One region of the Methylorubrum sp. SL192 genome, then DNA from elsewhere that is predicted to be linked to it. Evidence: predicted binding sites of a transcription regulator. Region 1 holds the regulator's gene; the other holds the start of a gene.
The links. The regulator PhoB, encoded in region 1, activates phosphate uptake and scavenging genes when phosphate is short. The targets are predictions, from matches to a motif close to TGTCATNNANCTGTCAT.
Positions count from the first base shown of each region.

Region 2: a site for PhoB is predicted at 5,657-5,673, ahead of OVA30_RS11685 (PhoX family protein). Genes of this name have one in related genera too.

Region 1 covers NZ_JAPPQV010000003.1:4,190,256-4,204,983, reverse strand. The annotation lists gene OVA30_RS20280 (MFS transporter) at 1-8, shown strand, start outside; gene cobD (threonine-phosphate decarboxylase CobD) at 1-996, opposite strand; gene cbiB (adenosylcobinamide-phosphate synthase CbiB) at 1,023-2,024, shown strand; gene OVA30_RS20265 (cobyric acid synthase) at 2,095-3,552, opposite strand; gene OVA30_RS20260 (cobalt-precorrin-6A reductase) at 3,623-4,444, opposite strand; gene OVA30_RS20255 (DNA polymerase IV) at 4,501-5,778, shown strand; gene OVA30_RS20250 (cell envelope integrity EipB family protein) at 5,789-6,655, opposite strand; gene OVA30_RS20245 (GcrA family cell cycle regulator) at 7,167-7,706, shown strand; gene phoB (phosphate regulon transcriptional regulator PhoB) at 7,911-8,615, opposite strand; gene phoU (phosphate signaling complex protein PhoU) at 8,698-9,411, opposite strand; gene pstB (phosphate ABC transporter ATP-binding protein PstB) at 9,543-10,358, opposite strand; gene pstA (phosphate ABC transporter permease PstA) at 10,400-11,293, opposite strand; gene pstC (phosphate ABC transporter permease subunit PstC) at 11,338-12,312, opposite strand; gene pstS (phosphate ABC transporter substrate-binding protein PstS) at 12,427-13,467, opposite strand; gene OVA30_RS20210 (hypothetical protein) at 13,888-14,163, shown strand; gene OVA30_RS20205 (hypothetical protein) at 14,204-14,410, opposite strand.
Region 2 covers NZ_JAPPQV010000003.1:2,312,448-2,327,175, reverse strand. The annotation lists gene OVA30_RS11730 (putative signal transducing protein) at 145-372, shown strand; gene OVA30_RS11725 (tRNA1(Val) (adenine(37)-N6)-methyltransferase) at 373-1,125, shown strand; gene OVA30_RS11720 (S49 family peptidase) at 1,350-2,210, shown strand; gene OVA30_RS11715 (nuclear transport factor 2 family protein) at 2,354-2,818, shown strand; gene OVA30_RS11710 (TetR/AcrR family transcriptional regulator) at 2,822-3,385, shown strand; gene OVA30_RS11705 (hypothetical protein) at 3,398-3,640, opposite strand; gene OVA30_RS11700 (hypothetical protein) at 3,927-4,049, shown strand; gene OVA30_RS11695 (glycine--tRNA ligase subunit alpha) at 4,145-5,083, shown strand; gene OVA30_RS11690 (DUF3828 domain-containing protein) at 5,085-5,528, shown strand; gene OVA30_RS11685 (PhoX family protein) at 5,723-7,609, shown strand; gene glyS (glycine--tRNA ligase subunit beta) at 7,765-9,855, shown strand; gene OVA30_RS11675 (helix-turn-helix transcriptional regulator) at 10,194-11,294, shown strand; gene ybaL (YbaL family putative K(+) efflux transporter) at 11,307-13,124, opposite strand; gene OVA30_RS11665 (PHA/PHB synthase family protein) at 13,250-14,728, opposite strand, start outside.

The sequences.
Region 1 (14,728 bases):
CTACTTGAGCACCCGCGAGAGGCGGCACCACGCCGCCTTATCCGGAGGCAGGCCGAAGCGCAGCCGCTCCGGCGCCTCGACAAAGCGCCGCACGTAAATCCCGGCCTCGCCGAGTGCCCGGAACAGGCCGGGCCCGTCCGGGAAATCCGCCGTGCGGAACAGGGCCGTCCCGCCAATGACCCGTCCACCGACGCGCCCGATCATCCGGTCAAGGCGGCCCGCATCCTTCGCCCGAGCGGCGGCGGCCTCACGGCGCCACGCGGCATCCGGCAGCGCCGCGCAGCCTGCGGCGATGGCGGGTCCCGAGACCGCCCAGGGTCCGAGGGCGGATTCGAGACGTCGCGCCAGTGCCGGCTCCGCAAGCGCGAAGCCGAGCCGAAGGCCCGCGAGCCCGTAGGTCTTGCCGAACGAGCGCAGGATTACGAGGCCGGGCCCCGGCCGCGCCGCCTCCACGGGTTCAAGGTCGGCGAAGGCCTGATCGAGCACGACGAGACCGCCCCCGGCGACGCGCGCCAGCGCCTCGGCCGAGAACACGCGCCCGTCGGGATTGTTGGGGCTGACCGCCACCACGATTTCGGCGCCCTCGGCCTCACGCGGATCGGTCACCATCCGCACCGTATGGCCGGAGCGGGTCCAGGCGGCGGCGTGCTCGGCATAGGTCGGGCCGACCACCGCGACGCGGGACGGCGGCCTCAGCCGCGGCAGGGTTTCGATCAGGATCTGCGTACCGGGCGCGGCGACGACGTGATCCGGCCCCGGCGCGCCGTAGGCCTCCGCCGCCGCGGATTTGAGCCGGGCAAGGTCGGCGGGGGAGGGCAGGCGGTAAAGGGCACTGGCTATGAGGGGCGGCAGCGGATAGGGCACCGGGTTGATGCCGGTCGAAAGGTCGATCCACGGCTCGGGTGCGCCCGGAAACAGCCGGCGGGCCGCGTCGAGATCGCCGCCATGCGCGATCCCGTCGCGCGAATCGTCCGTCAGCACCTCGCGTCCGCCCATCCCGCCCCGCACCGACCCCACCAACGATGTCCTGGATCGCCCTGACCCATCCGCCCGACACCCTCGGCATCCTGGCCCTTGCCCTGCTGATCGAGGCCATGGCGGGTTATCCGGACCGCCTCTACAGGGCGCTCGGCCATCCTGTCACCTGGATCGGCCGACTGATCGCCGCGCTCGAACGCAGGCTCAACCGGGGCGCGCCGCGAACGCGCCGGCTCGGCGGCATCCTGGCGCTCACCGGCCTGCTCGCCACGGTGGCCGCCGTCACCCTGGGGCTGACGGCGCTCGCCGGGCTCACGGGCCACGGGTTCGGGCTGGTCGTCCTGGCGATTCTCGCCGCGAGCCTGCCGGCGCAGCGCAGCCTGTTCGTCCATGTCCGGCGCGTCTCCGCCGCCCTGCGAACGGAGGGGCTGGCCGGGGGTCGCACCGCCGTCTCGATGATCGTCGGCCGAAACCCTGAAAGCCTCGACGAGGCGGCCGTGTGCCGGGCCGCGATCGAGAGCCTCGCCGAGAACTTTTCCGATGGCATCGTCGCGCCGGCCTTCTGGATCGGCGCGGGCGGGCTCACCGGCGGTGCGCTCTACAAGGCGATCAACACCGCCGACAGCATGATCGGCCACCGGACTCCCCGCTACGAGGCGTTCGGCTGGGCCTCGGCCCGTCTTGACGACCTCGTGAACCTGCCGGCCTCGCGGCTCACCGCCCTTCTGCTGATCGCCGCGGCGGCCCTGAGCCGGGATGTCTCCGCGGCGGGCGCGTGGCGGGCGATCCGCCGCGACGCGGGCCGCCACCGCTCGCCCAATGCCGGCTGGCCCGAGGCGGCCATGGCCGGCGCACTGGGCTTACGGCTCGCCGGTCCGCGCATCTACGGCGACACCCGCGTCGAGGATGCCTGGATGGGCGACGGGCGGGCCGAGGCCAACCCCGACGACATCGTGCGCGCGCTGAAGCTCTACCGGACGGCCTGCGCGCTGCAATTCACGCTGGTCGCGGCCGGGACCGGACTCTGGCTCACCTTCGGCCGCTAAGGTTCTTGTCTTTGCATCATCTTTTTCCGAAAGTCGGCAACCAGCTTTCGGAATGATGCTCGAGCGTCACTCAACGCAGGCGCAGCAGCCCGTCGCAGTCGAGATGCGCTTCGAGATGGTCGGCAAAGCGGTCGAGCACCTCTTCGATGCCGGCCTCGTAGCGGGTGAGGCCCGGCCCGGCGCCGAGCCGGGCGAGCCAGGCCGCGCGTTGGCGATCGTCGGCGAACAGGCCGTGGACATAGGTGCCGGTCACGAGCCCGTCGCCCGAGACGGCGCCGTCGACCCGACCGTCGGCGAAGCGCAGCAGCGGTCGGGCAGTGTCCGGCCCGGTCGTGTCGCCGATATGCATCTCGTAGCCGGAGAACGGCGCGCCATCCGCGAGCGTCGTGCCGGTGGCCGCGACGAGGCGCTTCTCGCCCGTCATCACCGTCTCGACGTCGAGGAGGCCGAGACCCGGCCGGTCACGCGGCGCGCCCTCGATCCCCTGCGGATCGGCAATGGAGCGCCCGAGCATCTGGTAGCCGCCGCACAGCCCGAGCACGCGACGGCCGCGGCGCAGATGCGCGCGGATATCGATGTCCCATCCTTCCGCGCGCAGACATTCGAGATCGTCGATCGTGGTCTTCGAACCCGGCAGGATGATGAGATCGGCTTCCGCCGGGACGGGCTCGCCGGGGGCCAAGAAGGTCACGGCGACGCCGGGCTCCTGCCGCAGCGGGTCGAGGTCGTCGAAATTGGCGATGTGCGGAAAGCGCAGCACCGCGATCAGCGGCACGGCGCCGTCACGGCGCGCTTGCGGGGCATCGAGCGCCACCGCGTCCTCCGGCGGCAGGCGGCCGGCATCGGGAAAGAACGGCACGAGGCCGAACGGCGACCAGCCGGTGCGCGCGGCGATCAGGGTCATGCCGTCGGCAAACAGCGTCGGGTCGCCGCGAAAGCGGTTGACGATGAAACCGCGGATCATCGCCGCATCGTCGGGCTCCAGCACCGCCTGCGTGCCGACGAGGCTGGCGATGACGCCACCCCGGTCGATGTCGCCGACGAGCACCACCGGCGTTCCGGTCGCCCGGGCAAAGCCCATATTGGCGATGTCGCCCTGCCGCAGGTTCACCTCGGCCGGCGAGCCCGCACCCTCCACGAGCACGATGTCCGCCTCGCCGCGCAGCCGCTCGAAGCTGTCGAGCACGGAGGCCATCAGGCGCGGCTTCCAGGCCTGGTACTCCCGCGCCCGCGCCGTGCCGATCATCCGCCCCTGCACCACCACCTGCGCGCCGACCTCGCTCTGCGGCTTCAGGAGCACCGGGTTCATGTGAACCGAAGGCGCGACCCGCGCGGCGCGGGCCTGGAGCGCCTGGGCCCGGCCGATCTCCCCGCCATCGGCGGTGACGGCGGCATTATTCGACATGTTCTGCGGCTTGAACGGACGCACCGTCAGGCCGCGCCGGGTGAAGGCACGGGCGAGGCCGGCCACGAGCAGCGACTTGCCGACATCGGATCCGGTCCCCTGGATCATCAGGGCGCGGGTCATCGGCGGTTCTTTGGTCGAGGCGCGGGCATCACGCTGCCATGGCATCGGGGCCGGGCGGCGTCGAGCCGATTTACGGCGCTCTGCGCTCACTGCGCCGTGCCATCAGCCAGGAAAGCGCGCCCGCGGCATCGGGGATGGCGGGCACATCCGGCAGGGCAGGGCGGTCGACGATCACCACGGGGAGCCCGAGCCGACGCGCCGCCTCGATCTTCGGATAGGTCGCCGCGCCGCCGGAATTCTTCGTCACCAGCACCTCGATTCGCGCCTCGCCCATGAAACGGATCTCGTCCGCGAGCGTGAAGGGACCGCGGGCGCTGACGGTGACGAGGTTCGGCACCGGTAACGCATCGCCGACCGGCTCGATCGTGCGCACGACGTAAGCGTGCTGCGGCGCGTGGACGAAGGCGGCCAGTTCCTGCCGGCCGATGGTGAGGAACACCGTTCTCGGTGCGGCCCCGAGCGCGTCGAGACAGGCCGGCACGTTCGCCGCCGCGATCCAGTCGTCGCCGGGCTCGCGCTCCCAGGCCGGGCGGCGCACCGCGAGGAGCGGCACCGCGACAGCCTTGCACGCTTCGGCCGCATTGGCCGAAATCCGCGCGGCGAACGGGTGGGTCGCATCGATCACCGCCTCGATGCTGTTCTCCGAAAGCCACCGCGCCAGCCCCTGCGCACCGCCGAACCCGCCGATGCGGGTCGGCACCGGCTCGGGCCGCGGCGCGGCGGTGCGGCCGGCCAGCGACAGCGTCACCGCGACATCCGGCTCCCGCACCAGAAGGGCGACGAGCGCGCTGGCCTCGGTGGTCCCGCCGAGGACGAGGATGCGCAGGGGCGTTGCATCGGCATTCGGCGTGGGATGGCGCGCGGGAGAACCCTGGTCGGCGGCTCCGGACATTCGTACAACCTGTCTCGCCCGCATCAGCCCGGCAAAGGCCGGGCGAGGTTTTCGACGTGAGACCCTTCTGCCGCGATTGCCTGACGATGCAAGCTGAGGGCGCCCTGCGCTGCCGCGGATGCGGCTCGCCGCGCCTGCTCACGCACCCGGCCCGCGACGCCTTGAGCATCGCCCACGTCGATTGCGACGCCTTCTACGCGGCGATCGAGAAGCGCGACGACCCGTCCTTGCGCGACAAGCCGCTCATCATCGGCGGGGGCAAGCGCGGCGTCGTCTCCACCGCGTGCTATCTCGCCCGGATCTCCGGGGTGCGCTCGGCGATGCCGATGTTCGAAGCGTTGAAGCGCTGCCCCGACGCCACAGTACTGCGGCCGGATATGGAGAAATACGCCCGCGTCGGGCGCGAGGTGCGGGCGATGATGCTGGCGCTGACGCCTTTGGTTGAGCCGGTCTCCATCGACGAGGCGTTCCTCGACCTCTCCGGCACCGAGCGCCTGCACGGGACGAGCCCGGCGCTCACGCTCGCCCGCTTCGCCGCACGGGTCGAGGCGGAGGTCGGCATTACCGTGTCGGTGGGACTGTCCGACAACAAGTTCCTGGCCAAGATCGCCTCGGACCTCGACAAGCCGCGCGGCTTCTCGATCATCGCGGGCGAGGATGCCGCGACCTTCCTCGCCGACAAGCCGGTCGGCATCCTGCCCGGCATCGGCGAAAGTGCACGAAACCGCCTCGCTTCCCTCAACATCCACCGCGTCGGCGACATCCCGCGGGCCGATCCGACGCGCCTCCAGGCATCCCTCGGGCGGGATGCGCTGCGTCTCATCGATCTCGCCGCCGGCCGGGACCGGCGGCCGGTGCGCCCGACGCGGGAGACCAAGAGCGTCTCGTCCGAGACGACCTTCTCGACCGATCTCACCCGGTTCGAGGATCTGCGGCCGATCCTTTGGCAGCTCTGCGAAAAGGTGTCGGCACGGCTCAAGCGGGCGGAACTCGCCGCTGGCAGCGTCACGCTGAAGCTGAAGGATGCCCGCTTTCGGCTGCGGACCCGCACCCGCGGCGGCCTGAAACCCACCCAGCTCGCCGACCGCCTCTTCCGCGAGGGCGAGCCCATGCTGCGGGCGGCCTGCGACGGCACGGCCTTCCGGCTGATCGGCATCGGCGGCGGCGATCTCTGCGGCGCGATCCATGCCGACCGCGGCGATCTCGCCGATCAGGGTATCGAGCGCGTCGCCCGCCGCGAGGCGGCGCTCGACCGGCTGCGGGAAAAGTTCGGAAGCGCCGCGATTCAGCGTGGGCTCGTCTTCACCGGCGAGCCGGAGCGGCGGCGGACCTGACGCGCGGCGACTACTTCTTGCAGGTGGGATCGGCCTTCGGGTCGGCTTTGGCGAGGTCGAGCCGCGTCAGATTCCCGTCGATGGCGAAATCCCCGTAATCGAGGTGCAGCCGCCCGCTGACGCCGTCCTCGTAGAGGTCGAAGGTGAGGGTGTAAATCGGCGTGCGCTCACCCGCTCCGGCGGTGAAGTAGCTCAGCGTCACCGGCCACCGGCGCATGCCGCCGTGGTCGCCCTCGCGCAGCGGCTTGTCGCGCTCGGTGTCGGCGGCGGGCGCCGCGTTCGGGCGGCCGATGATGGCCAGCGTGTCGTAGACCTTGCGCCCGTCATCCGAGCCGTCGAACACCTTGGCCGAGACCGTCGTCTCACCCGCCTTGGCCGCCTCGATCAGGCGGATCATGTGGTGGATCGGAAACAGGACCGCGCCCTCGGCCTGGAACTGGTCGCGCTTGGGCTCCTTGAGCTTCACCTTGAGCGCGTCGGCTGCCTCGGCCGTCCCATCGACGGCCGGGGAGGGCGCGTTGTTGAGAACGGTCGTGGTGCGGAAGCGGAAGCTCTTGCCGTCGCCGTTCTCGAAGGTGGTGCTGCGCAGATCCGAGGTGCGGTCGCCGGACTCGCCGGAATTGAGCATCGTCACCTGACGCGTCTGCATGGTGTAGCCGCGGCAGGCGTCGCCCGAGAAATCGATGACGATGCGCCCGCGCACGCCCTCGACCGCACGCGTCCCTTCGGAGCGCGCCAGCGACAGGTCGTAGACCGCGCGGTGGTTGGCCAGCCGGATCGCGGCGTCGTTCGGAACCGGTGCGGCCGGCCCCGCGGCCATCGCGCTTCCCGGCATCGCGGCAAGGAGGAAAAGGGCCGGCGCGAGGCGCAGTCGCATGCGATCTCCCAAAGTCCGCTTGAAGTGGGTTGTCCACAGGCGGCAGGCCGGCGGACGACGTCCGTCACATAGTCATCCCGTCCGCCCGGACAATCTTTTTCGATCGCGCTTCCGACGCGACCACGGACATCTCGGCGATAGGCGCAACCGCCCGGCACTCCGGCCAGCCGGCCCTCGCCCGGTCCGCATGCTCGGAAAAGATCAAGTTTACGCAACGCGTTAACGGATGGCGGAGGATTCGCTTGCTCCACCACGGAAACCGACCCGTCTCACCGTCCGACGGGTCCGATTGCCGGGGGAAACCGGACCGTGAGACGCGCGGACCCTTGCTCCGCGGCCGAGCTGTCCTGTAGTCTCCACAGCGTCGCCAACGGCATCTTTGGCGTCTGTTAACCGACATGTGCAGGGCCGGATCGCGGGCCCTGGCCATGCCTGCTGTCGCCATGCGCGCCAGCAGCGCCGCGCTGCCGGCCGGTCTCGCGTTCAAGGATGTTTCGACGTGGAGGGGACAATGACGGAAGCGGTCCCGAGCTGGACGGATGAGCGCGTCGAGCTGCTTCGTCGCCTGTGGGACGACGGCCTGAGCGCCAGCCAGATCGCCCTGCAGATCGGTGGCGTCTCGCGCAATGCCGTCATCGGCAAGGTGCATCGCCTCGGGCTCTCCGGCCGCGTCAAGTCGATGGGTGCGGCGTCGCAGGGACGTCGCCGGGAGGGCTTGGCCGCCGAGGTCGAGATGGAGGTCGTGGTCGTCGAGGAGCCGACGCTGCCGGAGCCGCCCGCGATCGTCGCGCACAGACCCGCACCGGACTTCCCGCTGCCGCAGAAGCCTGCCCCGGAGCCGGTGGCCCTCGCGGTTTCCGAGCGGGTCACCATCATGGATCTGCGCGAATCGATGTGCCGCTGGCCGATGGGCGACCCGACCTCGCCGGACTTCCGCTTCTGCGGCGGCCGCGCGATCACGGGCCTTCCGTACTGCACCCAGCACGCGCAGATCGCCTATCAGCCGGCCGCCGAGCGCAAGCGCGACCGCCGCGTCGCCGGTTTCCGCTAACGACTCTGGGAGAGGACGGCCGGGCACGCCCGAGACGACGGGCGGATGCCCGCGTGCACCGAGCAGGGACGGGCTTTGCCCGACTCGCAGGACCGCCCCTCGGGCCAAATCCGGTCGATCCGTTCGGATGGCGGATTTGGACTTGGCTCAAGCGCCGCGCGGGCTGAGCGAGACAGTTCCCCCTTCGATCAGGCGGAGACCGTATCACTCCGCTCCGGCGAACATCTCGTCGAACGAGTAGCCGGAGCCGCGCACGGTGCGGATCGGGTCGCTCTGGCGCGGGCGGTTGATCGCCTTGCGCAGGCGGCCGACATGAACATCGACCGTGCGCTCGTCGATGTAGACGTCGTGGCCCCACACACCGTCGAGCAGCTGCTCCCGGGAGAAGACCCGGCCAGGGCTCTGCATCAGGTATTCGAGCAGCTTGAACTCGGTCGGCCCGAGATGGATCTCGCGGCCCTGCCGGCGGATGCGATGGCTGACGCGGTCGAGCTCGATATCGCCGGCGACGAGCATGTCGGAAACGTGGGTGGGCTTGGCGCGGCGCAGGAGCGCTCGGACGCGAGCGAGCAACTCCGGCACGGAGAACGGCTTGACGACGTAGTCGTCGGCGCCGGTCGAGAGGCCGCGCACACGGTCGGTCTCTTCGCCCCGGGCGGTCAGCATGATGACCGGCAGGCGTTCGGTCTCACGGCGGGCACGGATGCGCCGGCACAGCTCGATCCCCGAGAGGCCCGGCACCATCCAGTCGAGGAGTACGAGGTCGGGCGTGGTCTCGTGCAGGCGAAGGTCGGCCTCGTCGCCGCGAACCGCGACATCGACTTGGAAACCCTCCGCTTCCAGATTGTAGCGCAGCAGGGTCGTCAGCGATTCCTCGTCCTCGACGATCAGGATGTGCGCACTCGTCATCGCCCGTCTTTCCATCCGTCACGCCCGGCCCTCAAGAGAGGAGCCGGGGGCGTCTCTTGATCGCCGCGCCTGCCCCGAAACCTTAGGTGCTCGGCGTAATCGTCGCGTAGTTCGAAGCGTCGTTCTTCGGCCGCTCGGCCGTCGGCGTCTCGCCGGTGACGAGGTATTCGATGGTTTCGGCGACGTTGGTGGTGTGATCGCCGATCCGCTCGACGTTCTTGGCGCAGAACAGCAGGTGCGTACAGAACGAGATGTTGCGCGGATCCTCCATCATGTAGGTCAGGAGTTCCCGGAATAGTGAATTGTAGAGCGCGTCGATGGCGCTGTCCCGCTCCCAGACCTCGCGGGCGGCGGTCACGTCGCGGCTCGCATAGGCATCGAGCACGTCCTTGAGCTGTTCCTGCACGAGGTCGCTCATGTGCTGGACGCCGAGCACGATCTTCTGCGGCTGGGCCTGATCGCTGATCGCGACGACGCGCTTGGCGATGTTCTTGGCGAGATCGCCGATCCGTTCCAGGTCGCCCGAGACGCGGATGCCGGAGATCGTCTCGCGCAGATCGATGGCCAGCGGCTGACGGCGGGCGATGAGGAGAACCGAACGCTCCTCGATCTCCCGCTGCAGCAGGTCGAGGCGCTTGTCGGCGACGATTACCGCCTGAGCGAGGGTGGTATCCCGGCGCACCAGCGCGTCGGTGGCATCCGTCATCATCTTCTCGGCCACGCCGCCCATCTCGGCGATGGAGCGGCGCAGGTTCTCGAGGTCGGTGTCGTAGGAGGAGACGATATGGTCGGCCATGTCGCGAATTTCCCGATCAGGCGGTCGGACGAGGGCGCTCTCAAGCTGCGATGGACACGGGTCCGGCGGAAGAGGGCGCGTCTCAACGAGGGCGCAAGGGGGCTGCGACTGTCGTGCAGTCGCGGCCGATCTCAGCCGAAGCGGCCGGTGATGTAGTCCTGGGTCTGCCGCTTGGCCGGGTTCATGAAGATCTTTGTGGTCGCGTCGAACTCGATCAGCTCGCCGAGATACATGAACGCCGTGAACTGCGAGATGCGCGCGGCCTGCTGCATGTTGTGGGTCACGATGACGATCGTGAACTCGGTCCGCAACTGCTCGATCAGCTCCTCGATGCGGCCGGTGGAGATCGGGTCGAGGGCCGAGGTCGGCTCGTCGAACAGGATGACCTCGGGGCGCTGTGCCACGGTACGGGCGATGCACAGGCGCTGCTGCTGGCCGCCGGAGAGGCCGGTGCCGGACTGCTTGAGCTTGTCCTTCACCTCGTCCCACAACGCCGCCTTGCGCAGGGATTCCTCCACGCGCACGTCGAGCTCGGCTTTCGGAAGCTTCTCGTAGAGGCGCAGGCCGAAGGCGACGTTGTCGTAGATCGACATCGGGAAGGGGGTCGGCTTCTGGAACACCATGCCGACGCGCGAGCGCAGTTCGTTCAGGTCGATCTTCGGGTCCAGAACGTTCTGCCCGTCGAGCAGGATCTCACCTTCCGCGCGCTGCTCCGGATAGAGGCTGTAGATGCGGTTGAAGGTGCGCAGCAGCGTCGACTTTCCGCAGCCCGAAGGCCCGATCAGCGCGGTCACCTGCCTGTCGCGGAAATCGAGGTTGATGTCCTTCAGGCCATGGAAGCTGCCATAGTAGAAGTTGAGATCCTTGCAGGCGATGCGCACCGGAGCCTTGACGTCGGCCGGGCTTCGACCTTCGAACTGGCTGCGGATCGCGGGGGAGGCGCTCATCGGATTGTCTCGCAGGTAGGAGGTCTGTCCGGGGGGCGGCCTCAGCGCGCCCGCTGGTCCTTGATCACAAGGCGGGCCACCACCGACAGGGCCAGGATGGTGACGGTGATGAGAAGGGCGCCCGCCCAGGCCAGGCTCTGCCAGTTCGGATAGGGCGACAGCGCGAACTGGTAGATCATCACCGGCAGGTTGGGCACGCCGCCGAGAAGGTTCGCGTTGAACCAGCTGTTGTTGTTGAGCGCCGTGAACAGCAGCGGCGCGGTCTCGCCGGCGATGCGGGCGAGCGCCAGAATGATGCCGGTGACGACACCCGCACTCGCCGCCCGCCAGGTGATCGCGCGGATGACGAGGGAGCGGGGCGCGCCGAGCGCGGCGCCGGCCTCGCGCATCTGGCTCGGGACGAGGCGCAGCATGTCCTCGGTGGTGCGCACGATCACGGGGGTGGCGATGATGGCCAGCGCCACCGCGCCGGCCCAGCCGGAATAGGTCCCCATCGGCCGCACCATCAGCGTGTAGACGAACAGGCCGATCAGGATCGAGGGGGCGGAGAGCAGCACGTCGTTGAGGAAGCGGATGATGTCCGCGATCTTCGAGGTGCGGCCGTATTCCGCGAGGAAGGTGCCGGCCATCAGCCCGATCGGCGTGGCGATGACGATGCCGATGAACGTCATCACGAGGCTGCCGAGGATGGCGTTGGCGATGCCGCCGCCCACGGAGCCCGGCCCCGGCGTCGGCTCCGTGAGCAGGGCGGGGGTGAAGCCCTTCACGCCCTCGACGATCAGCATCAGCAGGATCGAGCCGAGCACGACGATGCCGAGCAGCGTGGCGAAGGTGCTCGCCAGGATCAGGACGCGGTCGGCGATCCGGCGGCCGGAGCGCACACGGCTCGCCCTCCGGGGGCGTTCGGCCGTTGCGAGGGGAGTGCTGGCATCCATGGCGCGTCGTTTTCCGAGGCTGGCGGCGTTGCGGACGTTTCGGTTCAGGCGACCTTGGTGCGCCGCACCAGCAGGCGCGCGATGATCAGCACGACGAAGGTGATAATGAAGAGCAGGCAGCCGAGCGCCATCAGCGAGGAGAGCTGGAGCCCGTCGGCCTCGTTGAACTCGTTGGCGATGCGCGAGGCGATGGTCGAACCCGGATCGAAGATCGAGGCGGAGAGGCGGTTGGCGTTGCCGATCACGAAGGTGACCGCCATGGTCTCGCCGAGCGCGCGGCCGAGGCCGAGCATGATCGCGCCGATGATCGAGACCGAGGCCTGCGGCACGAGGACGTGGCGCACGACCTCCCAGGTGGTGCAGCCGATGCCGTAGGCGCTCTCGCGCAGCACGGTCGGGATCTGGTCGAGCATGTCGCGGGTGATCGAGGCGACGAACGGCACGATCATGATCGCGAGGATGATGCCGGCGGTGAGCACGCCGACGCCGGAGGGGATGCGCGCGTAGAGGATCGTGCCGACGATCGGGAGCCCCTCGACGAGGTTCGAGACCGGCACCTGCACGAAGCGGGCGAACAGCGGCGCGAACACGAACAGGCCCCACATGCCGTAGATGATGCTCGGCACCGATGCGAGCAGCTCGATGGTCATGGCGACGGGCTTGCGCGCCCAGCCGGGGCAGAGCTGCGTCAGGTAGATCGCGATGCCGAGCGAAACCGGCACGCCGATGACGAGCGCCAGCAGGGCGGCGGCGACAGTGCCGATCACGGCGGGCAGCGCGCCGAACTGCTCGGTGCCGATGTTCCAGGCGCTGGAAGTGAGGAAGCCGAAGCCGAACTCCCTGAACGCGGGCAGCGCCCCGTAGATGATCGATCCGAGGATGCCCGCGAGCACCAGCAGCACGAGCAGAGCCGAGCCGTAGGCCCCGCCCTTGAACAGGCGGTCGGCGGTCTTGCTCGGGGCGGTGCGGGGCACGCCGCTCTCGCTGGCCAGGGCGATGGACTGGGTCAAGGCGGTCATCCGCGGAAGGGCTCTTCGAATGGAGGGCGTTTAGCGCGCCGTGGCCCGTGAGGCGAGCCGGACACTCGGAGAAAGACCCTCTCCCGGGTGCGGGAGAGGGCCTGAGACGGTTGCTTACATGCCGAAGACGGGTTTGCCGTCCTTGCCCTTGATGCCCTTCCACTCCTCGTGGATCAGCCCGACGACGTTGTCCGGCAGCGGCACGTAGTCGAGTTCGGTCGCGAGCTTGTCGCCGTTCTTGTAGGCCCAGTCGAAGAACTTCAGCACGTCGCCGGCCTTGGCGGCGTCCGCGGCCTCCTTGTGGACCAGGATGAAGGTGGCGGCGGTGATCGGCCACGCTTCCTCGCCGGCCTGGTTGGTCAGCGTGATGCCGAAGCCCGGAGTCGACTTCCAGTCGGCGCTGGCGGCGGCGGCCTGGAACGCCTTGTCATCGGGCTGCGGATACTTGCCGGCCTTGTTCTGGATCAGCGTGTAGGCGAGCTTGTTCTGCTTGGCATAGGCCGACTCGACGTAGCCGATCGAGTTCGGAACCTGCTTCACGGTGGCGGTCACACCCTCGTTGCCCTTGCCGCCCTGGCCGACCGGCCAGCTCACCGTGGTGGCGGCACCGAATTCCTTCTTCCACGGCTCGGAGATCGAGGAGAGGTAGGTGGTGAAGATGTTGGTCGTGCCGGAGGCGTCCGAGCGGTAGACCGGGGTGATGTTCGCGTCGGGCAGCTTCACGCCGTCGTTGAGCTTGACGATCTTCGGATCGGACCACTTCAGGATCTTGCCGGCATAGATGTCGGCCAGGAGTTCACCGGTCAGCTTGACCTTGCCGGCCTCGATGCCCGGGACGTTGATCACCGGGACGACGCCCCCCATGACGGTCGGGAACTGGACGAGGCCGTCCTTCTCGAGCTGGGCGGGCTTCAGCGGCGCGTCGGTGGCACCGAAATCAACGGTCTTGGCCTGGATCTGCTTGATGCCACCGCCCGAGCCGATCGACTGGTAGTTCAGGCCCGTGCCGGTATCCTTGCGGTAGGCTTCGGCCCATTTCGAATAGACGGGGAAGGGGAAGGTGGCACCGGCGCCGGTGATGTCGGCGGCCAGGGCTGAGGTCGCGAGCTGGGCGGCCGCGAGGCCGACGGCCAGAGCGTAAGTGAAGGGTTTCACGAGCATCTCCGTAGGGTGTCGGGCGCATTGTCGGGGCCGGTCCTGATTTGAAACCGGTCTCGCTGCGACGCTGCTGCCATCTAGTGCACCGACGCGCCGCCTCTATGACGGCGACATGACGGTGACATGACAGCCCCTGGAAAGCTCCCGGAAAGCCCTGGGGGAAGACGAAATTTCACGGAGGATGGGACCGCGACGGGACCACTCGTCCCCCGGGAGCGTTACCGGAACAGGTGCGCGGGTCAGTTTCTCTGACAATATGTCCGCCGCAGCATCGCGGCCGATGCAACGATGGTCAGCGCCCGGAAGTTTCGTGAGGCACGCTCAGTCGTTCCACGGCAGTGATCTTCACGAGATCTCGCTCTTGAGATCCTGAGTGGGACCGGGTCTGCGCTTGAAACGTCCGAGGAGACCGTCATCGTGACGGAGCCACATTTACCCCGCGAGGAAGAGCCCCTCCTCGATCCGGCCGATCCTCAGGACGCGGCCTACCTCGCGCTCCACGCGGAGCGGGCGGCGCTTGAGGACGAGCTGACGCTGCAGCAGCAGCGTCAGCGCTTCGGCAGCGATGACCAGGAGATCGCCTCGGCACGCGCGACCGAGTCGTCTTTGCTCAAGGATCTCGATCGGGTACTGACCATGATCCGGGCCGCCGAGGTCCGGCGCCAGCAGCCGAAGGCCCGGCGCTGGCAGTAATCGTCAAGCCATGGCCTCTTGAGACGGGGAGACCCGATCCTCAGGCGCTGCGGCGGCGATCGCGCTCTTTCTGCCGGAGTTGCAGCAGCAATTCGACTTGCGCGTCGGTGATCGGCTGCGCGTCGCAGCGCTCGACATAGGCGTCACGCAGGCCCTGTCCGATCCGATCGCGACTCTCGCCATTTAGAGCGGGCATGGCGGCTTCGACGATCAATCCGCTGGGGCAGTCCGTCGCGAGATGTACCATGAATCGACCAGGCCGAATCTGAAGGAACTGTGTCGCAACCGGCAAGGGGGAGCGATGGTCACGAGGATTGCATCGAGATGGTTAATAAGAACTTACCGTTGACGACGCGGCCGGAACTTCGTCGGCAATAATTCGAGGTGCCGGACGTGAACCGTGGCGGGACAAAAGTTGTCCACGCTCCGGTCGAACGCATCGATATAAAGCCGGAATATCCGAGCGCCTCCGTGCCGTTTCGGGGAAACGCCTTCTTCCGCAACCCCCGTCATGGAGAGCAAATTTCGTGCGCTAGCGCACATGATGGGATAAAATTCTCCCGTG
Region 2 (14,728 bases), 1.9 Mb from region 1:
GCCCCGCGGCTGCCCCTGTCGCACGGGGCCGGCGGCAGGGCAACACGCGGTCGTGCCGCACGGCTGCGCAACAGCGTGGAGAATGTTACCAGCCGGGAGGCCGCGCGATCCCGCCACGGGGTGCCGGCGAAGGATGATGGTGCCGTGAAGGAACTGATCCGCAGCAACGACATCGTCCTGATCGGCTTCGCGCGCTCGCTCCTCGAAGAGGCGGGCGTGCCGCTCTTCGTCGCCGACGAGCATATGAGCGCACTCGAAGGATCGATCGGCGTGTTCGGCCGGCGCCTGCTGGTGCCCGACGACCATGCGCCGCAGGCCCGCCGCATCCTCATTGATGCCGGCCTGTCCGCCGAACTGCGCGACGAGCCCTGAGTGGGCGCCGAGCCGGATGCCTTCCTCGGCGGTCGCCTGAGGCTGCGCCAGCCGCCCCGCGGCGCCCACCGCGCCGGAACCGACGCGGTGCTACTCGCTCGCATTCTGGCGCCGGCGCCGGGCGCCACGCTCTACGACCTCGGCGCGGCCACCGGCGCGGTCGGGCTGGCCGTGGCGCGGCTCACCGAGGTGGGCCGTGTGGTGCTGGTCGAGCGTGATCCCGACCTCGTCGCCCTCGCCCGGGAGAATGCCGCGGCGAACGGGCTCGACGCGCGTGTCGCGGTGATCGAGGCGGATATTCTGGCGCCGGGGGTGCAGCGCCGGGCGGCGGGCCTGGAGCCGGACAGCGCCGATATCGTGCTGACCAACCCGCCCTTCTTTGAGGAGGGCGCACACCGCCCCTCCCCCGTCCCGCAAAAAGCCTCGGCCCACAGCTTCGCGGCCGGCGGGCTCGATCTGTGGCTGAGAACCTGCGCCGACCTGCTGCGCCCCGGCGGCCGGCTCGGCCTGATCCACCGGGCCGATGCTCTGCCCGCCTGCCTCGACGCCCTACGCGGGCGTTTCGGCGATTGCGCCGTCCGCCCGGTTCACGGGCGGGCCGATCGACCGGCGATCCGCGTGCTGGTTGCGGCGGTGAAGGGCAGCCGCGCCCCGTTTCGCCTGCTGCCGCCCCTGGTGCTTCAGGACGAGGCCGGGCGCTTCACCGGGGAAGCCGAGGCGCTGCATCGGGGCGAACCCTGGCCGGCGCCGTGAAGCCGGATCCCGGTCGAAGCGGGCGCCCGCTGCAATGGATCGGCTGGCGACGTCCTGTTAACGGAGAACGGACCTGCCTCGTGGAGCCGTATCCGACCCGATTGCATCAGGTCGGCGTCTCCCGCCCCATATTTAGACGCGCAGTCTTTCGACGAATCGGTGACCGCTTCGTCGGGATGCGATCTAGGAAGCCGCGCACCCGCGCGTTCTGAAAAAAGGCCGCCATGCCGCTGACCATCCCGACCTGGATGCGCCGCCTCCTGCCCCGCCGCTTCCGCGAGACCCCGCCGCGGGTCGCCGTGGTGCGCCTGAGCGGGGCGATCGGCGCCGTCTCGCCGATCCGGGCGGGCCTTTCCATCGGCACGGTGGCGCCGAGCCTGGAGCGCGCCTTCACCATGCCGGGCCTGTCGGCGGTGGCGCTCGTCATCAATTCCCCCGGCGGATCGCCGGTGCAGTCGCACCTGATCTACCGGCGCATCCGGGCGCTGGCGGCGGAGAAGGAGATCAAGGTTTTCGCCTTCGTCGAGGATGCCGCGGCCTCGGGCGGCTACATGATCGCCTGCGCCGCCGACGAGATCGTCGCCGATCCCGCCTCGCTCGTCGGCTCCATCGGCGTGGTCTCGGCCGGCTTCGGCTTCGACCGGCTGATCGAGCGCATCGGCATCGAGCGCCGCGTCCACACCCAGGGCGAGGCCAAGGCGATGCTCGACCCGTTCCGCCCGGAAAACCCGCAGGACATCGCCCGGCTGAAGGAGATCCAGGCCGACGTGCAGGCCCTGTTCTCCGGCCTCGTGCGCGAGCGCCGGCCGACACTCGACGCCAGCCGCGACCTGTTCACCGGCGCGGTCTGGACCGGGCGGCAGGCGCTCGATCTCGGCCTCGTCGATGCACTCGGCGATCTGCGCGGCACCCTGCGCGCCCGCTACGGCGAGAAGGTGGATCTGCGGCTCGTGGCCGAGAATCGTGGCTCCTGGCTCGCCCGCCTGCTCCGCCGCGCCGGTCCGGGCCAGACCGCGGCCGGACTCCCCGATGCGCTGATCGCGGCGGTGGAGGAGCGTGCCGCCTGGGCGCGGCTCGGGCTGTAGACTGCGAGCGAAGACTCGCGGTCCTGTTCGCGGCTCATGATTGGAATCCGCCCGACACAGCTTCGAGATCAGGCTTGTCGGCGCAAGAGAACGTCTGTACCGATCGGTATTGATCGTACCGATCAGTACAGAAAGGCCTTGCCATGTCGCGCCCCCCGCTTCCGCCCTTCACCGACGAGACCGCTGCGCAGAAGGCGCGCATGGCGGAGGATGCCTGGAACAGCCGCGACCCGGAGCGCGTCGCCCTTGCCTACACGCCGGACAGCGTCTGGCGGAACCGCGCGGAGTTCGTCCGGGGACGCGAGGAGATCGCGGCTTTCCTACGCCGCAAGTGGGCGCGTGAGTTGGAGTACCGGCTGATCAAGGAAGTCTGGGCGCATCAGGGCAACCGGATCGCCGTGCGCTTCGCCTACGAGTGGCGCAACGACAGCGGCCAGTGGTTCCGTTCCTACGGCAACGAGAATTGGGAGTTCGACGAGGCGGGCCTGATGCGCCACCGGATCGCCTCCATCAACGATCTGCCGATCGCGGAAGCCGACCGGAAGTATCATTGGCCGCTCGGCCGCCGCCCGGACGACCACCCGTCCTTGAGCGATCTGGGGCTGTAGGGCGTGGCCCGCACCGTCGCCGAACGGTCCGACGTGCTGCCGCTGCTCGCGGAGGTGTTTCGCGAGCACGGCTACGAGGGCGCGAGCCTGTCGCTGATCTCGAAGGCGACGGGGCTCGGCAAGGGCAGCCTCTACCACTTCTTTCCCGGCGGGAAGGAGGAGATGGCAGGCGCCGTGCTCGCCGAGATCGACGGCTGGTTCGAGGCCAACGTCTTCCGCCCCCTGCGGGAGGCGGAAGACCCGGCGGCGGCCGTGGCCGCGATGTTTGCGACGGTCGGCGACTATTTCCGCTCCGGCCGCCGGGTCTGCCTCGTCGGGGCCCTGAGCCTGAGCGACGCCCGCGACCGGTTCGCGGGCCGTCTCCGAAACTACTTCGCCCGTTGGGTCGAAGCCCTTGCCGCGGCTTTGGGCCGGGCGGGACATCCTTCGGCGTCGGCCGGCATGATCGCCGAAGAGGCCGTCGGCGGCATCCAGGGGGCGGTGGTGCTGGCCCGCGCGCTCGACCGGTCGGAGGTGTTCGAGCGGATCCTGGCGGGATTGCGGGTGCGGTGCCTCGCCCGACCCTGAGCCGGTTTCAGCTCAGCGCGCGCAGCCGGCCGGAGCGGCGTAGCCGGAATAGACCACCCGGACCTTGCGGGCGCAGGTCTCGGAGGCGGGCATGGCGGCGACCGGCGCGATCTCGACGGGGGTGACCGCCACCGTCTTCTCGACGATGCCGCTGCCATCCGGCGTGGCGAAAGCGTTCGAGGCGCCCATCATGAGCGACGTAGTGGCGAGCGAGGCCGCGACGAGGGCGGCGAAAACAGTCAAACCCGTGCGCATGATCTGTCCGAAAGTGTTAACCGCTCGCCGCGAGGGCCGGAGCGTGGCTGTTCATTTGCCGTCTTAACTTGGCAGAAACCTTTGCCGTTCCCGCGATGCGGCCGCGTCCGGTAAAAAGATGTGCCGGGGCGCACCGGGGCCTCGCCACCGGCCCCGTTCGGCCCCCGGCCTCGTAAATGCCGGCCGGCGCCCCATATGAAGGAAACCCTCCGCGCAATCCCGTGCTTTGGGCGTTTTTGCGGAGACCGATATGGCTTATTCTTCGGATAAGGGGGGCGCACGCCCCGTGTCAGCGACCGACTTCAACGACCGCGTGAAGCAGTTGCTGGCAGACAAGCCGGCAATCCAGGCGGTGCCGAAGGACCGGACGGCCAAGCGGAACTTCACCCGCTCCGCACCCCGGGCCTAGACCGATGACAGGGGGCGGCCCCGGCAGCGAGTTTGCTTGACACCCCGCCCCCCGCTCTTAAACGGTCCGGCAGCTTCCCTCCTGTCGGACCTTCCATGCCGAGTGACGCCGACCTTTCGCCGACACGCTCGTTCCAGGGCCTGATCCTCACCCTGCAGCGCTTCTGGGCAGCCAAGGGCTGCGTGATCCTCCAGCCCTACGACATGGAGGTCGGCGCCGGCACCTTCCATCCGGCCACGACTCTGCGGGCCCTCGGCCCGAAGCCCTGGAAGGCGGCCTATGTGCAGCCCTCGCGGCGGCCGAAGGACGGACGCTACGGCGAGAACCCCAACCGGCTGCAGCACTATTACCAGTTTCAGGTGATCCTGAAGCCGAACCCGCCGGACCTCCAAGAGCTGTACCTCGCCTCGCTGGAGGCGATCGGCGTCGATCTCAAGCTCCATGACATCCGCTTCGTCGAGGACGATTGGGAGAGTCCGACGCTCGGCGCCTGGGGCCTAGGCTGGGAATGCTGGTGCGACGGGATGGAGGTGAGCCAGTTCACCTACTTCCAGCAGGTGGCGGGCTTCGAATGCGCCCCAGTGGCCGGCGAGCTGACCTACGGCCTGGAACGCCTCGCGATGTACGTGCAGGGCGTCGAGAACGTCTACGATCTCAATTTCAACGGCGGCGAGGGTGAGGACAAGGTCACTTACGGCGACGTCTTCCTCCAGGCCGAGCAGGAATATTCGCGGCACAACTTCGAGGCCGCGGACACGGCGATGCTGTTCCGCCACTTCGCCGATGCGGAGAAGGCCTGCCGCCTCTATCTCGAAGCCGGTGCCCCGGAGAGCGAGGGCGCGCGCCACCGCATCGTGCAGCCGGCCTACGACCAGTGCATCAAGGCGAGCCACGTCTTCAACCTGCTCGACGCCCGCGGCGTGATTTCGGTCACCGAGCGTCAGAGCTACATCCTGCGCGTACGCGAACTGGCCAAGGCCTGCGGTGCCGCATGGCTGAAGACCGAGGCCGGCGGCCACGCCGCAGCGGCCTGAGATGCGGCGGCGCGCCGTCCTCGCTCTGGCGTTCGCGCTCCTGGCGGGGCCGGCCTTCGCGCAATCCGCGACCGACCCGGTGGAGACCGTGCGGGCCTTCTACGCGGCGGACGACATCAACGCGGTGCGCTTCTACGCCAAATCCCTGCGCGCGCTCTACGAGCGCGACCAGCGCGAGGCCAAGGGCGAGGTCGGGCGGCTCGGTTTCGCTTTTTACGTCAACGGCCAGGACACCGAGCCGGGTTTCGCCAAGTCGTTGGCCCTCGCCCCGCTCTCGAACGACGGCGACCGGGCCGAGGTGCGAGCGACCTTCCGCAACGGCGGGCCGCAGGAACTGCGCTACAACCTCGTGCGCGAGGCCGGCGCATGGACAATCGCCAACGTTCGCTCGCTGAAGGGCGAGACCTGGGATCTCGCCGCCATCCTGTCGGCGCCGCTGCCCTAGAGCCGTATCCGACCCCATTGCATCAGGCCGGCGTCTCTCGGTTTTTATTTCAACATGCTTTCTTTCGCCGAACCGGTGTCCACTTCGTCGGAAAGCGCTTGAGCGCGCGGCCGCACCGGGAACCGTCCCGTCATCGAAGCGACATCGGACGGGCGTAGGCGCGCCGCCTCACGACGGTGGAAGAGACGCGCCCGATGTCCGACACGCCCGACGCTCCGACCCTCGATGCGGTGATCGCGCAGCGCTTCTCTCGGCGCGACCTGATGCGCGGCTCGCTCGCCACCGCACTCGCCGCCGGAATCGCGCCGCAGACCGTCGCGGCCCCCGCCGATTCCTCCGCCTTCGACTTCCCCGAACTCGCCGCCGGAATCGATGAGCACCTGCATGTGGCCGAGGGCTACGAGGCGAAGCCGCTGCTGCGCTGGGGCGACCCGCTGTTTCCCGACGCGCCGGCCTTCGATCCTCAGAAGCAGAGCGCGCGGGCTCAGGAGCGCCAGTTCGGCTACAACAACGACTTCGTCGGTTTCATCCCGCTCGACAAAGACGGCCAGCGTGGTCTCCTCGTGGTCAATCACGAATACACCAATGCCGAGCTGATGTTTCCCGGCCTCGCGGCCGCCGACCGCAAGGCCGTGATCCTCGCCCTGAGCCCGGAACAGGTCGCGATCGAGATGGCCGCCCATGGCGGCTCGGTGGTCGAGATCGTCCGCGAGGCGGAAGGCTGGCGCCCGGTGATCGGCTCGCCCTACACGCGGCGCATCACGGCGGAGACGCCGATCGCCCTCACCGGCCCGGCGGCGGGTCATCCCCGCCTCATGACCGAGGCCGACCCGAGCGGCCGGCGCGTGCTCGGCATGATCAATAACTGCTCGGGCGGTGTCACGCCCTGGGGCACGTGGCTCTCGGGCGAGGAGAACATCAACTACTACTTCTCAGGAACTCTCCCTGCCGGACATGCGGAGGCCGGCAATGCGAAGGCGATCGGCCTGGGCAGCCCGCAATATGCCTGGAGCCGCTTCCATCCGCGCTTCGATCTCGCGCAGGCGCCGAACGAGGCGAACCGGTTCGGCTGGGTGGTCGAGATCGATCCGTTCGATCCGAGCTCGACCCCGAAGAAGCGCACGGCGCTCGGCCGGTTCAAGCATGAGGGTGCGGCGGGCGCGCGTTCGCTCGACGGGCGCTACGTCGTCTATCTCGGCGACGACGAGCGCTTCCAGCATGTCTACCGCTTCGTCAGCGAGGGCCGGGTGCAGGCCGAGCGCGCGGACAACGCCGACCTCCTCGATTCCGGCACGCTCAGCGTCGCCCGGTTCGAGCCCGACGGCACCGGCCGCTGGCTGCCGCTGGTGCACGGCGCGAATGGGCTCGATGCGGGCAACGGTTTCGCTGGCCAGGCCGACGTGCTGATCGAGGCCCGCCGCGCCGCCAAAAGCCTCGGCGCCACGCCGATGGACCGGCCCGAGGACATCGAGGCGAACCCGCGCACCGGCCGCGTCTACGTGATGCTGACCAACAACGGGAAGCGCACCGCCGATCAAGAGGAGCCCGCCAACCCGCGCGGCCCCAACACCTTCGGCCACGTCATCGAGATCACCCCCGACGGCACCGACCACGCCGCCGAGACCTTCCGCTGGGAGGTGCTGGTGCGCTGCGGCGACCCGGCCAAGCCCGAGGTGAAGGCGAGCTTCTCCGCGCTCACCACGCAGAACGGCTGGTTCGGCATGCCCGACAACTGCACCATCGACGGGCGCGGCCGCCTCTGGATCGCCACCGACGGCAACAATCGCCGCGCCACCGGCCGGGCCGACGGCATCTGGGCGGTGGAAACGGAAGGCCCGCGCCGGGGCACCGCGCGCCACTTCCTGCGGGTGCCGGTGGGCGCCGAGATGTGCGGCCCCTGCTTCACCCCCGACGACGAGACCTTCTTCGTCGCCGTCCAGCATCCCGGCGAGCCCGACGAGGAGGGCGCCCTCGGCTCCTACGAGAAGCCCTCGACCCGCTGGCCGGATTTTTCGCCCGATCTGCCGCCGCGGCCCTCCGTCGTGGCGGTGCGGCGGACGGGGGGCGGACGGATCGGGTGACGGGACCGTCGTCCCGAGGAGACGCCGAATCAATCCGGAGAAAATGCGTCCATGGGCTGCTTCGCCGACGCGCGCGATGACGATGGGGCGGCGGTGACAGATGGGGGCCATCTCCCGTCTCGACGCGGCCCGAGCGGGCGGCTATTCCCGCGCGCATGCCTGACCTTCTGCTCGAACTCCGCTCCGAAGAGATCCCCGCGCGCATGCAGCGGCGTGCGGCCGAGGATCTGAAGAAGCTCGTCACGGACGCGCTGGTCGAGCGCGGTTTCCTCTACGAGGGCGCCAAGGCGTTCGCGACGCCGCGGCGGCTGGCGCTGCACGTCGCCGGGCTGCCCGCCCGCGGCGAGGCGGTGCGCGAGGAGCGGCGCGGTCCCCGTGTCGGCGCGCCGGAAGCCGCCGTGCAGGGCTTCCTGAAGAGCGCGGGACTCGCGAGCCTCGATCAGGCCACCACGGTCACCGATCCGAAGAAGGGCGAGTTCTATCTCGCGGTGATCGAGCGGCCCGGCCGCGAGACGCTCGACGTGCTCGCCGAGATCCTGCCGGGCATCATCAAGAGCTTTCCCTGGCCGAAATCGATGCGCTGGGGCGCGGCCTCGGCCCAGCCCGGCTCCCTGCGCTGGGTGCGCCCGCTGCAATCGATCGTCGCCACCTTCGGCCCCGAGACCGAGACGCCGGAGGTCGTGCCGTTCTCGGTCGATGGCATCACCGCGGGCATGGTCACGAGCGGCCACCGCTTCCTCGCGCCCGAACCCTTCGAGGTGCGCCGCTTCGACGATTACGTGCAGGCGCTGGAGCGCGCCGACGTGATCCTCGATGCCGACCGGCGCAAGGACATCATCCTGCATGACGCGAAGGATCTCGCCTTCGCCCGCGGCCTCGACCTCGTGGAGGACGAGGGTCTGCTGGAGGAGGTGGCCGGGCTGGTGGAGCGGCCCGTGGTGCTGATGGGCTCGTTCGAGGAGCGCTTCCTCGAGATCCCGGCCGAGGCGATCCGGGCGACGATCCGCGCCAACCAGAAGTGCTTCGTGCTGCGCAAATCCGGCTCGGACGAACTGGCGCCGGCCTTCGTCCTGGTCTCGAACCTTATCGCCTCCGATGGTGGCGTGGCGATCACCGCCGGCAACGAGCGCGTGGTGCGGGCCCGCCTCTCGGACGCACGCTTCTTCTGGGAGACCGACAAAGCGACGAAGCTGGAGGATCGCCTCCCCAAGCTCGATTCGATCGTCTTCCACGAGAAGCTCGGCACGCAAGGCGAGCGCGTCGCCCGCATCGCCGCGCTCGCGAAGGAAATCGCCCCGCTGGTCGGGGCCGACCCGGCGCTCGCCGAGCGCGCGGCCCGGCTCGCCAAGGCCGATCTCGTCACCGAGATGGTCGGCGAGTTTCCGGAATTGCAGGGCCTGATGGGCCGCAAGTATGCGGCGCTTCAGGGCGAGCACGACAGCGTCGCCGCGGCGATCGAGGAGCACTACAAGCCGGTGGGTCCGAGCGACCGCGTGCCGACCGATCCGGTCTCCATCGCCGTGGCGCTCGCCGACAAGCTCGATACGCTCGCCGGCTTCTGGTCGATCGACGAGAAGCCGACCGGCAGCAAGGATCCGTTCGCGTTGCGGCGGGCGGCTTTGGGCGTGATCCGCGCCGTGATCGAACGGTCGCTGCGGCTGTCACTGGCATCCCTGCTGAAAGGCCGCTTCGCGAGCGGAAGCGACGAGCGCACCGCGGATCTCCTCGCCTTCTTCGCTGACCGCCTAAAAGTCTACCTTCGTGACCAGGGCGCTCGCCACGACCTGATCGACGCCGTCTTCGCCCTGCCCGGCCAGGACGATCTGCTGATGGTCGTCCGCCGGGTCGAGGCGCTCGGCGCGTTCCTCGCCACCGACGACGGGAAAAACCTCCTCGCCGGCTACAAGCGCGCGGCCAACATCCTGCGCATCGAGGAGAAGAAGGACGGCCGCGCCTACGACGAGGCCCCCGATGCGGCGCTGGCCGCTTCCGGCCAGCCGGAGGAGCGGGCGCTCGCCGAGGCGCTGGCAGCGGCCCGCCAAGAGGCGTCCGCGGCGGTGGCGGCCGAGGATTTCGCCGGGGCGATGCGGGCGCTGTCGCGGCTGCGGGCGCCGGTGGACGCCTTCTTCGAAAAGGTCACCGTCAACGCCGACGACCCGGCCCTGCGCAAGAACCGGCTGCTCCTTCTGAACGCCCTCCGTGCGGCCACCCGCGAAGTGGCGGACTTCTCCCGCATCGAGGGCTGACGGGGCGGGCCGGCGGTCCGGCCCGGCTTCTCGCGGCTCGACGGGGCGATCTGGGTATCGCGGCGGCGTTCGCGCGTGAGCGTAACATTTCCGCCGCAAGTCGTGGGGCAATCCGGGAAAGACCTCTCAAGATCGAGAGCTGTGGCGCATCGGCAATCGTCGGTTGCCCTGGAACATGCTTCAGATTGGGGTTCGTTCCACCCGGAGCGCCTTCCGTCGAAGTGGTTGCCGGTTCGGCGAAGGAAGGCGCATCACAATGAGGGTCCGGAGGCGCCGACCTGAGGGAATCAGGTCGACATCTCTCATGTCGGTCGATGCCCGGTTTCGATCCTCTCGCCTTGATCGACGCGTGTTACGCGGCGGCCGTCGAACCCGAGACGTGGTCTGACGCGCTCGACGGGATCGCCGATGCGGTCGGGGCCCGCGGTGCGGTGATCGTCTCGCACGATCCCGCGCGCACGGCGCAGACGCTGGCCTCCGAGCGGATCGCCGACGTGAATCTCGATTACGGCGTCGGCGGCTGGTGGCAGCACGACACGCGCATCCGCCTCGGCCGGGAACGCGGCATCATGCGGCCGGGCATGGTCACGGTCGATGAGATGTACCTCACGGCGGAGGAGAAGCGCGCCGATCCGTTCTTCCAGCACTTCATCGACCGGCACCGCCTCGCCAACCTCTGCGCCTATGTCGGGGCCGATCCGATGGACCGCCACACCCTGTCGTTCAGCGCCTCGCGCGATGTGCGCAACGGGCCGTTCGAGGGCGCCGAGATCGAGCGGATGGGGCTCGTCGGCCCGCACGTCATCCGCGCCTTCCGGCTGACGGCGCTCGTCGGCGAGATGCGGCGCGAGGCGGAGGGGCTGACCTCGGCCCTGGAGCGGATGCGCGCCGGCATCGTCGTTCTCGACGTCCGCGGCCGGGTCCGTCTCGTCAGCCCCGTGGCGGAAAGGTTGGCAGCGGGCTACCTCGCCCTGCGCACCGGCGCCGAGCCGGAGGCGGCGGAGCCCATCGACAGCGCGCGGTTCGGCCGCTTCCTGGCGGATGTTCTGCCGGAGCGCAGTTGGCCGCGACAGGAGACGATCCTCCTGCGCCGCCGGGGCGGCGGGCGCCCGCTCTATGTCGAGGCGCTTCCCTTGCGCGGCGCCGATCCGTTTCCGGTGGCAGGCGCCGGGCTCGGCGGCGTGGTCCTGCTCCTGCGCGACCTGCTCGCGCCGAGCACGCGCCCGATCGAGCCGCTGCTGGAACAGCTCGGTCTCACCCGGGCCGAGGCGCGGGTCGCGGCGCTGGTCGGCCGGGGTGCCGCGCCGCGGGAGGTGGCCGAGCAACTCGCCGTCGGCGAGAGCACGGTCCGCAGCCAGCTCAAGGCGGTCTACGGCAAGCTGGCGATCCGTCGGCAGAGCGAGCTGGCGGTCTTCATCACCCGTCTCGACAGCCTCTGACCACCGGATCTCTTATTCCGGCTCGTCCCGGCGCAGGCGCAGTTCGGGGGCGGGCAGCTCCGGTTCGGCGACCGGCGTGCCCTGGCTCTCCGAGCGGCTCGAATCCACGAACAGCCGCGCCTCGCCCTCGCGCACGCCGAGGCTGCGCAGGGCGTAGGTCATCATGCCGAGCGCCAGTTCCCGCTCGGCCATGAGGACGAGGCCGACGCCGTCCTCCTCCAGCCGGCGGCGCTCGCTGTCGCTATGGGTCCGCACCACGCTGTCGATGCCGGGATTGGTCGCCCGTGCCTTGGTCAGCAGCCGGCGCGCCTGATGCGGGTCGGGCGTCGCGACGACGACGAGGCGGGCGGAGCCGATATCGGCGGCCTCCAGGATGCCGGGTGCGGTGGCGTCTCCGAACACCGCCGGAACGCCCTGAGCGCGCAACTCCTCGACCCGGCGCCGGTCGCGCTCCACCACCACGAAGGGCAGGTTCCAATCCTCCAATGCCTTGCCGATGGCGCTGCCAACACGGCCGTAGCCGATGATCACCGCGTGGCCGCTCATGCCGGGCGCGGATGCGTTGACCGGCAGCGGAGCGGCGGCGCGGCGCTCCAGGCGGCGGCGCAGCTCCGGCCGCTCGCCGAGCCAGCGCGACACCCGGCCGGCCAGTGCGAAGAACAGCGGATTGAGGGTGATCGACAGCAGCGCGCCGCCGAGGATCAGGTCGCGCCCTTCCTCCGGCAGCAGCTTCAGCGAGATGCCGAGGCCGGCCAGGATGAACGAAAACTCGCCGATCTGCGCGAGACTCGCGGCGATGGTGAGCGCCGTGCCGACAGGGTGACCGAAGGCGAGCACGATGGCGATGGCCGCCAGCGACTTGCCAAGCACGATGACGCCGACCACGCCGAGGATCGAGAGCGGCTCGCGCAGGACGATGCCCGGATCGAACAGCATGCCGACCGAAACGAAGAACAGCACCGCGAAGGCGTCCTGCAACGGCAGGGAATCGGCCGCCGCCTGATGGCTGAGGTCCGATTCGGCGAGCACCATCCCGGCGAAGAACGCGCCGAGGGCGAAGGACACGCCGAACAGCTCGGACGAGGCGAAGGCGATGCCGACGGCGCTCGCCAGCACGGCCAGGGTGAACAGCTCGCGCGAGCCGGTACGGGCGGCCAGACCCAGCAGGTAGGGAATGAGGCGCCGCCCGCCGACGAGCATCACGGCGACGAACACGCCGACCTTGGCGAGCGTCAGCCCGAGCGTCACCCACAGGCCGTGCTCCGGGGGCCCGTGATGGCCGGCGGCCTGCATCGCCTCGCCGCCGAGCGAGGGCGCCAGCGCCGGCAGCAGCACCAGGGCCACCACCATGGCGAGATCCTCGACGATCAGCCAGCCGACGGCGATGCGGCCCTTGTCCGAGTCGAGAAGCCCCTGCCCTTCGAGCGCCCGCAACAGCACCACGGTGCTCGCCACCGAGAGCGCCAACCCGAAGACGAGGCCCGCCCCGGCCCCCCAGCCGAAGCCCCAGGCGAGACCCGCGCCCATGGCGGTCGCCACCGTGATCTGCACGATCGCGCCGGGCAGGGCGATGGTACGGACCGCGAGCAGGTCGCCGATTGAGAAGTGGAGCCCAACGCCGAACATCAGCAGGATGACGCCGAGTTCGGCGAGCTGGCTCGCCAAAGCCGGATCGCCGACGAAACCCGGCGTGAACGGGCCGATGGCGATGCCGGCGACGAGGTAGCCGACGAGCGGGGGAAGCCGCATTCGCTGGGCCAGCATGCCGCCGATGAACGCGCAGACCAGCCCCAGCGCGATGATCGAAATGAGATCGGTGGCGTGTTGCAACGCGCTTCTATCCTCCTGGGGCAGGAGCCGGCCCCAGGATCAGATAAGGCAAATCACGGTCCCGTGTCCGCAACAGCGATGCAGTGCGTGCACGGTTCCTGTCGATCCCTCACACCTTCATGCCCTCACGCCTTCATGCGGACATAGGTGCCCGGTGCCGGCGCCAGGGAAGGCAGGGCCCCCGTTCCGGGAATGCGGGCGGGCACGCGCTCGGGCGCCTGCTCCTCGAGCCACTTGTACCAGTAGGGCCACCACGAGCCTTGATGCTCCGTCGCCGCCGCGACCCAATCCTCGAACCGGCCTCGGGCCGGTCCGCCGGTGCGAAAGCCGTATTTGGCCTTGGGGCCCGGCGGGGCGACGACGCCGGCGATGTGGCCCGAGCCCGCCAGCACGTAATCGACCTTGCCGCCGAACTTGGCCGACCCTTCGAAGACCGAGAGCGCCGGGGCGATGTGGTCCTCGCGGGTGGCGAGGTTGAAGACCGGCACCTTCACCTTCTTGAGGTCGAGGCGCACGTTGCCGAGCACCATCTGCCCCTTGGCGAGCGTGTTGTTGAGGTAGCAATTGCGCAGGTAGAACGAGTGGTTGGCCGCGGGCATCCGCGTGGCGTCGGCGTTCCAGTAGAGCAGGTCGAAGGCGGCCGGCGCCTTGCCGCGCACGTAGTTGTTGACGACGTAGGACCAGATCAGGTCGTTGGGCCTGAGCATGTTGAAGGCGTTGGCCATGCGTGCGCCCTCCAGGTAGCCGTGCTCGGCCATCCGCTCCTCGATCGCCTTGATCTGCCCCTCGTCGGCGAAGACCTTGAGATCGCCCGCATGGGTGAAATCGACCTGCGTCGTGAGGAAGGTCGCGCTCTTGATGCGCCGGTTACCGGTCGCCGCCTGGTAGGCCAGCGTGACGGCGAGCAGCGTGCCGCCGACGCAGTAGCCCGCCGCCGCGACATCGGTCTCGCCGGTCGCCACGCCGATCATGTCGATGGCGGTCTCGATGCCTTCCCGCATGTAGGACTCGAAGTCCTTGTCGCGGTGGCGCTCGTCCGGGTTCACCCAGGAGATCACGAACACCGTGATCCCCTGAGACACCATCCAGCCGATGAGGCTCTTCTGCGGGTTGAGATCGAGGATGTAGAACTTGTTGATCCAGGGCGGCACGATCAGCAGCGGACGCTTCAGCACCGTCTCGGTCGTGGGCGCGTACTGGATCAACTCCATCAGATCGTTGCGGAAGATGACCTCGCCGGGTGTCACCGCCACGTCCTTGCCGAAGGTGAAGGCGGACAGGTCCGTCTGCCGCACCCGGAGCTGACCGCCGCCGGCTTCCAGATCCTCCTGCAGCATCTTCATGCCGCGCATCAGGTTGGCGCCCCCCTCCTCCAGCGTCTGGCGCAGGAGCTCGGGGTTCGTCATCACGAAGTTCGAGGGCGAATAGGCCGAGAGGAGCTGGCGCAGGTAGAACTCCGCCTTGTGGCGGGTGTGCTCATCGATGCCTTCGGCCGTCTCGACCATCTCCTCGGCCCAGCGGCCAAGGAGCAGGTAGCTCTGCTTGATCAGGTCGAAGACCGGGTTCGCGCTCCAATCGGCATGGGCGAAGCGCTTGTCCGTGGG